Regions from separate parts of the Streptomyces sp. MUSC 14 genome, predicted to be linked through region 4. Evidence: riboswitches for the same ligand, from Rfam matches in the RefSeq annotation. Region 4 holds a riboswitch; each other region holds the start of a gene.
What was found. A riboswitch is a leader RNA that binds a small molecule or an ion and turns the genes downstream of it on or off. The one in region 4 is predicted to bind cyclic di-AMP.
Positions count from the first base shown of each region.

Region 1: another riboswitch for cyclic di-AMP. It lies ahead of BIV25_RS00690 (NlpC/P60 family protein); the one in region 4 lies ahead of BIV25_RS25065 (transglycosylase family protein).
Region 2: another riboswitch for cyclic di-AMP. It lies ahead of BIV25_RS25800 (M23 family metallopeptidase); the one in region 4 lies ahead of BIV25_RS25065 (transglycosylase family protein).
Region 3: another riboswitch for cyclic di-AMP. It lies ahead of BIV25_RS18465 (transglycosylase SLT domain-containing protein); the one in region 4 lies ahead of BIV25_RS25065 (transglycosylase family protein).

Region 1 covers NZ_MLYN01000005.1:147,708-149,900, forward strand. The annotation lists gene pcrA (DNA helicase PcrA) at 1-625, opposite strand, end outside; cyclic di-AMP (ydaO/yuaA leader) riboswitch at 837-1,009, shown strand; gene BIV25_RS00690 (NlpC/P60 family protein) at 1,017-2,193, shown strand, end outside.
Region 2 covers NZ_MLYN01000039.1:50,890-53,082, reverse strand. The annotation lists gene BIV25_RS25800 (M23 family metallopeptidase) at 1-957, opposite strand, end outside; cyclic di-AMP (ydaO/yuaA leader) riboswitch at 965-1,132, opposite strand; tRNA gene BIV25_RS25795 (tRNA-Met) at 1,461-1,534, shown strand; gene BIV25_RS25790 (dihydrofolate reductase family protein) at 1,609-2,193, opposite strand, start outside.
Region 3 covers NZ_MLYN01000027.1:120,660-122,852, reverse strand. The annotation lists gene BIV25_RS18470 (HAD family hydrolase) at 1-451, shown strand, start outside; gene BIV25_RS18465 (transglycosylase SLT domain-containing protein) at 526-1,029, opposite strand; cyclic di-AMP (ydaO/yuaA leader) riboswitch at 1,034-1,214, opposite strand; gene BIV25_RS18460 (polyprenyl synthetase family protein) at 1,794-2,193, shown strand, end outside.
Region 4 covers NZ_MLYN01000038.1:96,205-98,397, reverse strand. The annotation lists gene BIV25_RS25070 (transglycosylase family protein) at 1-584, shown strand, start outside; cyclic di-AMP (ydaO/yuaA leader) riboswitch at 767-941, shown strand; gene BIV25_RS25065 (transglycosylase family protein) at 946-1,665, shown strand; gene eno (phosphopyruvate hydratase) at 2,002-2,193, shown strand, end outside.

The sequences.
Region 1 (2,193 bases), on a different contig from region 4:
TCTTGGCGCTGAAGGACTTGGGCGGGAAGCGCTTGGGGTCGAGGTCCAGGTCGCGGCAGACCAGGGCCATCAGGCGCTTGCTGTCGGCGGCGTCGTAGATCGAGAACGACGACGTGAAACCGAGCCTCTTCGACTCGCGGCGCAGGATGCGCACGCACGCGCTGTGGAAGGTCATCACCCACATCGCGTGCGCGCGCGGGCCGACGAGCTGCTCGACGCGCTCCTTCATCTCGCCCGCGGCCTTGTTGGTGAAGGTGATCGCGAGGATCTGGCCCGGGTGCACGCTCCGCTCGGCGAGCAGGTGGGCGATGCGGTGGGTGAGCACACGGGTCTTGCCGGAGCCGGCGCCGGCGACGATGAGCAGCGGGGAGCCGGCGTGCACGACCGCGGCGCGCTGGTTGTCGTTCAGCCCCTCCAGCAGCGCCGCCGCGTCGAGGGCGGGGCGGGGGGCGCCGTCGCGGTAGTAGGAGTCCCGGTCCGGCGGCACGTCGAACTTCCCGCCGAACAGATCGTCCGGAAGCGGCTCCGGAGCGTGGTCGTCCTCGGGCGGCGGCGGAGGCTCCTCGTCACGCCCGCGCGGGGGCTGGAGGTCCGCCAGGAAGCTGTCGTCAAAGAGGCTGCTCATCGCTCTCCGAGTCTAGGGCGCCCCACCGACAACCGGTCGCCGTCCCGGGAAGAAGACCCCGCGCGCGGAGGGGCGAACATCCCCTACACAGCGGAATCGCCCGATGACACGGACGTGATTCCCGTCTCGGATCACGAAAATGTATCGGACATATCACGCACCAACCTTCACACTAGCCACACGAGTTGGCTAGGTTGCCGTCGGGCCGCGTGCGCGGCTCCCGCCGAGTCCGGCCCGTCCCGTACGGGGCGCCCGGAGCCGGGGACCCACCGAACCTGGGGTGAATCGGCCGACTCCCGTCCGGGACGACGCCGTAGGGCAACCCTTCCGAACCACCGCCCGAACCCGACAGCTAACCCGGTAGGCGGACCATTGGAAGGAGTCGCCTCCCTTGGCGTCGCACCGCAAGCCGCGCCCCGGCGGGACCACCGCGTCGGGTATACGCACCCCCGCTCTCGCCACCGCCGCCCTCACCTCCATAGCCATGCTGTCCCAGACCGCCGAGGCCGCCCCGAGCACCGGCCACACCCGGCCGAGCCTGGAGGAGGTGGAGAAGAAGGTCGACGACCTCTACCGGCAGGCGGAGTCGGCGACCGAGAAGTACGACGCGGCCAAGGAGCGCACCGGCAGGGAGCGCGGCCACGTCGACGCCCTCCGCCAGGAGGTCGCCCGCCGCACCGACACCCTCAACAAGGCCCGCGAGGAGCTGGGTTCGTTCGCCGCGGCCCAGTACCGCACCGGCGCCGCCGCGCCGAGCACGGCCACCTTCCTGCTGGCGAACAGCCCGCAAGACTACTTCGACCAGACCCAGCTGATGAACCGGCTGACCACGCGCGAGAAGAGCGCGGTCGACGCCTACATCGGCGATCAGGCCGCCACGATGAAGAAGCGGCGGGAGGCCGCCGAGAGCCTCCAGACACTGACCACCTCGCAGCAGGACCTCCAGACGGCCAAGGCGACCGTCCAGAAGAAACTCGCCTCCGCGCGCGAGCTGCTCTCGCAGCTGACGGCGCAGGAGAAGGCGCGGCTCGCGCAGATCGAGCAGGCCAGGCAGCAGGAGGCGGCGCGCAAGGCGGCCGAGCTGGCGAAGCAGCAGGCCGCGGCGCAGGCCGAGCAGCAGAGCGGTTCGTCCGGCTCGTCGTCGGGCTCCGGCGGGTCCACGTCCACGGGCTCGACGGGCTCCACCTCTTCGGGGTCCTCGGGATCCTCCGGGTCGACCAGTTCCTACGACACGAAGGCCGAGAAGGCCCTCGCCTTCGCCCGCGCTCAGATCGGCAAGCCGTACGTGTGGGGCGCCACCGGGCCGGGCTCCTACGACTGCTCGGGCCTGACCCAGGCCGCCTGGAAGGCGGCCGGCGTCTCGCTCCCGCGCACCACGTACGACCAGGTGAACGCCGGCACCACGGTTTCCCTGGCGGATGCGCGCCCGGGCGACCTGATCTTCTTCTACGACGACATCAGCCACGTCGGTCTCTACATCGGCAACGGCATGATGATCCACGCCCCCAAGCCGGGCGCCTACGTCCGCGAGGAATCGGTGTACTACGGCGGCGAATCGATCATCCACA
Region 2 (2,193 bases), on a different contig from region 4:
CACCTCCAGGTGCAGGTGCGGGCCGGTGACGTTGCCGGTGGCGCCGACGCGGCCGATGACGTCGCCGGTCGAGACCTTCTGGCCGACCGAGACCCCGATCGAGGACTGGTGGCAGAACCACAGCTCGGTGCCGTCGTCCAGGGTCAGGACGGTGCGGTAGCCGTAGGCGCCGGCCCAGCCGGCCTGGGTGATGGTGCCGCCGTGGACGGCCTTGATGAGCGTGCCGGTGGGGGCGGCGAAGTCGAGACCGGTGTGGTAGCCGGAGGACCACATCGCGCCGGGCTGACCGAAGGTGCCGGTGATCGTGTACGACACGACGGGCAGCGTGTACTGCTTGGCGAGCTCGGCCAGGCGCTTGGCCTCGGCGGCCTTCGCGGCGTCGGCCTCCGCCGTGGCCTTGGCGGCCGTGGCCTTGGCGGCGGCGTCCTGCTCGGCCTGGGCGGCCGCGCCGGCGGTCTGTCGCTCGGCGGCGGCGAGCCTGGCGGCGGTGGCCCGGCTGTCGGCCTTGCTCTGCTGCTGCTCGGCCTGGGCCATGATCCGGTTGCGCAGGGCCTCGCCGGCGTCGCCGCTCTTGCCGCTCTCGGTGTGCATGCCGACGTCGGAGAGCCCGGTGGCGGTGGTGGACTTCGGCGCCTCGGTGGAGCCGCCCTCGAAGAGGTGGCTCACGGAGTCCGGCAGGGAGATGGAGACCGGCGGCTTGCCGGTGTGGGCGCTGGCCATGCCGCCCGCGCCGACGGCCGCGATGACACCGACGCCGAGGACGGTGGAGCTGCGGGCGAAGCCGCCGCGCTGCTTGGCGACCCGGTGCCGGCCACGGACCCGGTCGACGGAGTCCTCGGTGGGGTTCCACTCCTCCCACGTGCCCTCTTCGGCGGGGTGGGAGCCGTAGGCGAAGGTCTCGGGCTCGTCGGACGCCGGTATGAACGGGGCTTCGGGGGCAAGCCGGTTGGACGCCACGCGGGCGTACTCCTTTCCTTCCGTCGCCTACCGGGTTAGCTGACGGGTTCGGAGCAGGAAGGTCTCCTACGCGCGTATACCGGGCGTGACTCAGTGAGTTCACGTCGGTGTCCGCGTGATTCACCCCAAGGTGGTGGTTCCCCGGTTCCCTTGCGGGATTCGGCGCGTGCGCACGGAGCCGTCTCTTGTGACGGCTGGGACGACCGCGCTGCGTTATCGAACGTTAATAGACCTGCAAGTCACTTTCCAAGCCGTTCGGCTTGATCGTTAACGTTTTCCGGCCGGACGTACCGGCCAGAACCACAGCAAACCGGTCGAGTTGGCCGACGCTCAGGAGTCTCGGCGTTTTTGATGGTGTCTCAGATGTTATGCGGACGGCGGTCGCGCGGTCACCGTCAGTGAAGAATCCATGGAAACGGGCCCGGAATCACGGGGCTGCCGGCTTCCGTGATCAAGCGGTGTGCGAGCTGCCCCTCGCATGGGGTACTCTTGAGACACAACGACGCGGGGTGGAGCAGCTCGGTAGCTCGCTGGGCTCATAACCCAGAGGTCGCAGGTTCAAATCCTGTCCCCGCTACTGAAGACTCAGGGCCCGGAATCCACTGGATTCCGGGCCCTGAGTGTTGTGCGCCCCCGAAGGGGCGCGGCGGCTCACCGCACCAGATGCCCGTTCGGCGCCTTGGCCTGCGCCTCGTACTCCGGCATTACGACCACCTCGGCCCCGGCCTGCGCCAGAATCCCGCTGCCGTCGGCCGCCGCGACGAACGTGTCCGGCTCGCGCCATGCCGTCACCACCCTGCGCACTCCCGCCCGCAGGATCAGCTCGGCGCACGGCGCGGGCCGGGACGCGCGGCGGGCGCACGGCTCCAGGCTGCTGTAGACCGTGGCGGCGGCCAGCCGCGGGTCGGCCGGGTCGATCTTGGCCAGCGCCGCCTCCTCCGCGTGGACCACCGGGTCGTCCCCCTCGCGCGAGTGACCGCGCGCCAGCTCCGTGCCGTCGGCCGCGACGACCACCGCGCCGACGCTGAACGCCGTCTTCGAGGGCGGGCACAGCGCGGCGAGCTCGCAGGCGATGCGCAGCCAGTGACGGTCGGCGGCGGCGGGGACGGCTCCGGTGCCGGGGGCGGTGGGCTCGTAGCGCATGAGGACGACGTCCTCGATCCGGCGGGTCTCGGTGAGGCGGAGGCGGCCGGACTGGTACGCCCCCGGGCCGAACAGCCGCGGGGCGGCCGGGTC
Region 3 (2,193 bases), on a different contig from region 4:
GCTGATCGAGCCCGGCTACCGGATGCCGCACCCGACCCTTCCCTCGGTACGGGTCGGCCGGCGCGACGAGCTGTGGCGCAGGCCCATCAGCAAGGTGCTGCTGCGCCATGCCGCCCTGTCCGACGACGAGTTGGCGGCTGTCGCGCGCGCGGTGGTGGGCTCGCTCGCGACGGTCACCATGTCGGGGCCGGGGACCGTGGAGCTCCAGCCGTCCGGGGTGACCAAGGCGACCGGGCTGGCACTCGCCGCCGAGCGGCTCGGCGTCGGCGCCCGACAGGCGCTGGCGTTCGGGGACATGCCCAACGACATCCCGATGTTCGACTGGGCCGGGCACGGGGTCGCCATGGCCGGCGCGCATCCCGAACTGAAGGCGTTGGCCGATGAGATCACCATGTCGAACGAGGACGACGGCGTCGCCGTCGTCCTCGAAAGACTGTTTCCGACCGGCTGACCGGTGCATCGGTGCGCGCAGGTCAGCCGGGTCTCGGACGGTCCCCCACCGGGCCGCGTCAGGGCCGCGGTGTCTCAGTACGCGCTGTGGACGTTGTCGATCGAGCCGTAGCGCGCGGCGGCGTAGTTGCAGGCCGCGGTGATGTTCGCGACCGGGTCGTACGGGTCGAGCGCGGTGCCGGTCACGTGGTAGGCCCGGAAGGTCGGGTCGATGACCTGGAGCAGGCCCTTGGACGGGATGCCGGCGGCGGCGTTGGAGTCCCAGTTGTTGATGGCCGTCGGGTTGCCGGAGGACTCCCGCATGACGTTGCGGTAGATGCCGTTGTAGGAGCCCGGGATGCCCTTCTGGGCCATGATCGAGAGGGACTCGCGGATCCAGCCGTCGAGGGTGTTCGTGTACCCGGAGGCGTTCACGAGGGACGTGGTCGTGGCGGTCGGCGAGGGCGTGCTGGTGGCGGCGGAGGCGCTGGTGGCACCGATGAGCGGCATCGCGAGGACGGCGGCACCGGTGCCGGCGACGGCGAGGGTGCGCAGGAGACGGCTGGTGCGGGTACGACGATGCTGAGCGGCAGCGGACATGGGGAGTTCCTCTCCGTCGCCTGCGAGGTGAGCTGTCGGGTTCGGGCGGGGAGGTGCCCGGCCGTGCCTTCGCGGGAAGGCGCGGCTTCACCCCTAGCCGTTCCGGTGCGGCGTGTGCCGACCGGTCCGGCGACTTACCTGGGTCCCCCGCTCCTGCCGTACGAATGAGTTCGCGGATGGTGGTGCGGGCGGCGGCAGGATTCGGCGTCCGCCCGGCGAGCCGGAACGTATGCGAGAGCACATGTCGGGAACAAGTGCTGGAATCACACAACGTCCCGTTTGACCTTGAAGTGCGCCCTATGAGGCACTTGATCCTTTGCGGTTGCCAATCCTCAACTCCCCCGCGAGGCAAGGGGAACGGATGGACCGGCCATCGATGGGTGGACGTCGGCCCCCGTGACTCAAGTCACGAAGGAGCAAATCGCCATAGAGTGTGCATAAGGGATTTAACAGACTCGCGCTCCGAGTGGCGCAGGTCGTAGAGGGGGACGTGAAGGGGAGGTGAGGGGGCGGGCCGGGGTGGAGGTGTTACTCCGCTCGCTCCTCGGTGTGCGACAAAGTGCGTAGCATCCTATAAGTCAATAAATGTCCGCTCTTATCGTCTGATCGAAAACAAGCCGGTCATGATCCAATACCGCCTGTGCTGGACCGGTGGGCGCTATCGGTGATCGAAACAGGACCGGATACGCTGACTTGAGTGATGGCAGCGACCTATCGACAAACCGTGTAATCGCCAGCAGACACCAGCAGACAGGAGACCCCTCGTGACCGTCGTCGGGCCGTTCGGGCTGAGCGTGCGGGACCAGGCTCTCGAAGCCGATGTCCAGGCCGGATTGGCGGCTGTCGAGGAAGGCTTGCTCGAGGCCACCAAGAGCGAGGTCCCGTTCATCACGGAGGCCGCGCAGCACCTCGTACGGGCCGGCGGGAAGCGGTTCCGGCCGCTGCTCGTGATGCTCGCGGCGCAGTTCGGCGACCGCCACGCGCCGGGCATCGTGCCGTCGGCCGTCGTCGTGGAGCTGACCCACCTCGCCACGCTGTACCACGACGACGTCATGGACGAGGCGGCCGTGCGGCGCGGTGTGGACAGCGCCAACACCCGCTGGGGCAACTCCGTCGCGGTCCTCACCGGTGACTTCCTCTTCGCCCGCGCCTCCCAGATCCTCG
Region 4 (2,193 bases):
CGGGCTCCCGCTCCGGCTCCGACGCGGGCGCTTCCTCGGACGCCGGTGCCACGCCCGGGCCGAGCGCGAGCGATGGGAACGGCAGGGGGGCGGGTGCGTCGCACGGCTCCAAGGGGGCGGACGGCCATAAGTCCGACAAGGGTGACAAGGGCGGCAAGGCTGGTGCATCCGGTTCCGGCGGTTCGACCGGTTCCTCCGGCGGCGGGGGCGCGCAGGGCGAGGACAGCTCTCCGAGTGCCACCCCTGGAACCGACGAGTCGGACGATTACGGACAGGGTGCCGGTTCCTGGAGCCTGGTCGACACGGGGGCGCTCAGCAGTGGCGGGCGTCACCGCGGCGGAAGCGCGGACGAAAGCGTGACAAACGGTCAGGATGCCGCGTCCCCGGGTCGCCATGCGGGCCGTGAGACGGACACCTACACGGTCCGCGAGGGTGACACGCTCGCCTCCATCGCCGACTCCCTTGGCGTCGACGGCGGATGGCGTGCGCTCTACGACGGCAACAAGAAGGTGGTAGGGGCCGACCCGAACCAGATCACTGCCGGTCAGACCCTGGAAGTTGGTCACGAAACGGACGCGGAGTAGGGCGAGTTGGCGCCCCGCTTGATCGCTAATGTCCGTTTTGGCGAAAGTGTGGGATGAGTCTCAGAAGCCCTGATCGTCTTTGAAATTCCGTCGATCGCCTGTCTACGGTCAGGACCGCTCGTCACCACGAGCCCCGGCTGCCGCAACGCCGAATCCTGCCAGCGGCCGTCCGGGAACAGTCGTCGCGTCAAGCGCCGTAGGCAGGAGCGGGGGACCCAAGGTAGGTGCTGGGACCGGCAGTTGATGCCGGAACCGGCTTGGGGTGGAGCCGCAGGCCCGCGAAAGCGGGCGTGCGGCCGGGCAACTCAACCGGCCCGAACCCGACAGCTCACCTCGCAGGCGTCGGTGAGGGGATCGATCCATGCTGTTTTCCGGCAAGGGCAAGCACCGCCGTCCGTCCAAGACCGTCCGCGTCGTCGCGCTGGCCGGTGTCACCGGTGCCGCCGTCGCCGCTCCGCTGATGGCGGCCGGCAATGCCTCCGCCGCCACCGCCTCCGAGTGGGACGCGGTCGCCCAGTGCGAGTCGGGTGGCAACTGGTCCATCAACACCGGCAACGGCTTCTACGGCGGTCTCCAGTTCTCCGCCTCCACCTGGGCCGCGTACGGCGGCAGCGCCTACGCCTCGACCGCCAACCAGGCCACCAAGGCGCAGCAGATCGCCGTCGCCGAGAAGGTCCTCGCCTCGCAGGGCAAGGGCGCCTGGCCGGTCTGCGGCACGGGCCTGTCCTCCGCCGCGTACAACGGCTCCGCCCCGAGCACCGGCGCCGGCTCCACCGGCAGCAGCTCCTCCGCCGGCAGCAGCTCGTCGAGCAGCACCGCCACCCGCTCCGCCGACCAGCAGGCCGCCACCCGCTCCGCCGAGCGCACGGCCCCGAAGGCGAGCAAGACCGTCACCACCCCGACCGGCAAGAAGGTCAAGAAGGGCGACGGCGAGTACAAGGTCGTCACGGGTGACACCCTCAGCGCCATCGCCGCGAAGCACCACGTCGCCGGCGGCTGGCAGAAGCTGTTCGAGCTGAACAAGGACATCGTCGAGGACGCGAACCTCATCTACCCCGGTCAGCAGCTGCACCTGAAGTGACATCCGGCTCCGGCCGGACGCACAGCGCCCTCACATCCCCACCCCCCACACCGAGGACCCCGTGAGGGTCACCCCCGTCCCCACGGGCTCCCCGTCCCGGCGCGTGTTCCCCCGTACGCGCCGGGACGGGGCTTTCTGTTTCCCCACACTTCAGCCGGGTCTCATCGGCAGCCCCTTTTGTTCCGAGGGTGAACAATGGGTACCGTCTGCGTGTCCCACCGCGTCCACGGGGCGGTCGGTCGCGGGCCGATCCCCCGGAGACGGTTAGGCTCTAGTCGCACGGCGCCGCCGTAAGGCGCACCGCCCCGCACTTCCAGCGTCACATCCAAGAAGGAGATGCTCGTGCCGTCCATCGACGTCGTCGTAGCCCGGGAAATCCTGGACTCCCGAGGCAACCCCACGGTCGAGGTCGAGGTCGGCCTCGACGACGGCAGCACGGGTCGTGCCGCCGTTCCGTCGGGCGCCTCGACCGGTGCCTTCGAGGCCATCGAGCTGCGCGACGGTGACCCGAACCGCTACCAGGGCAAG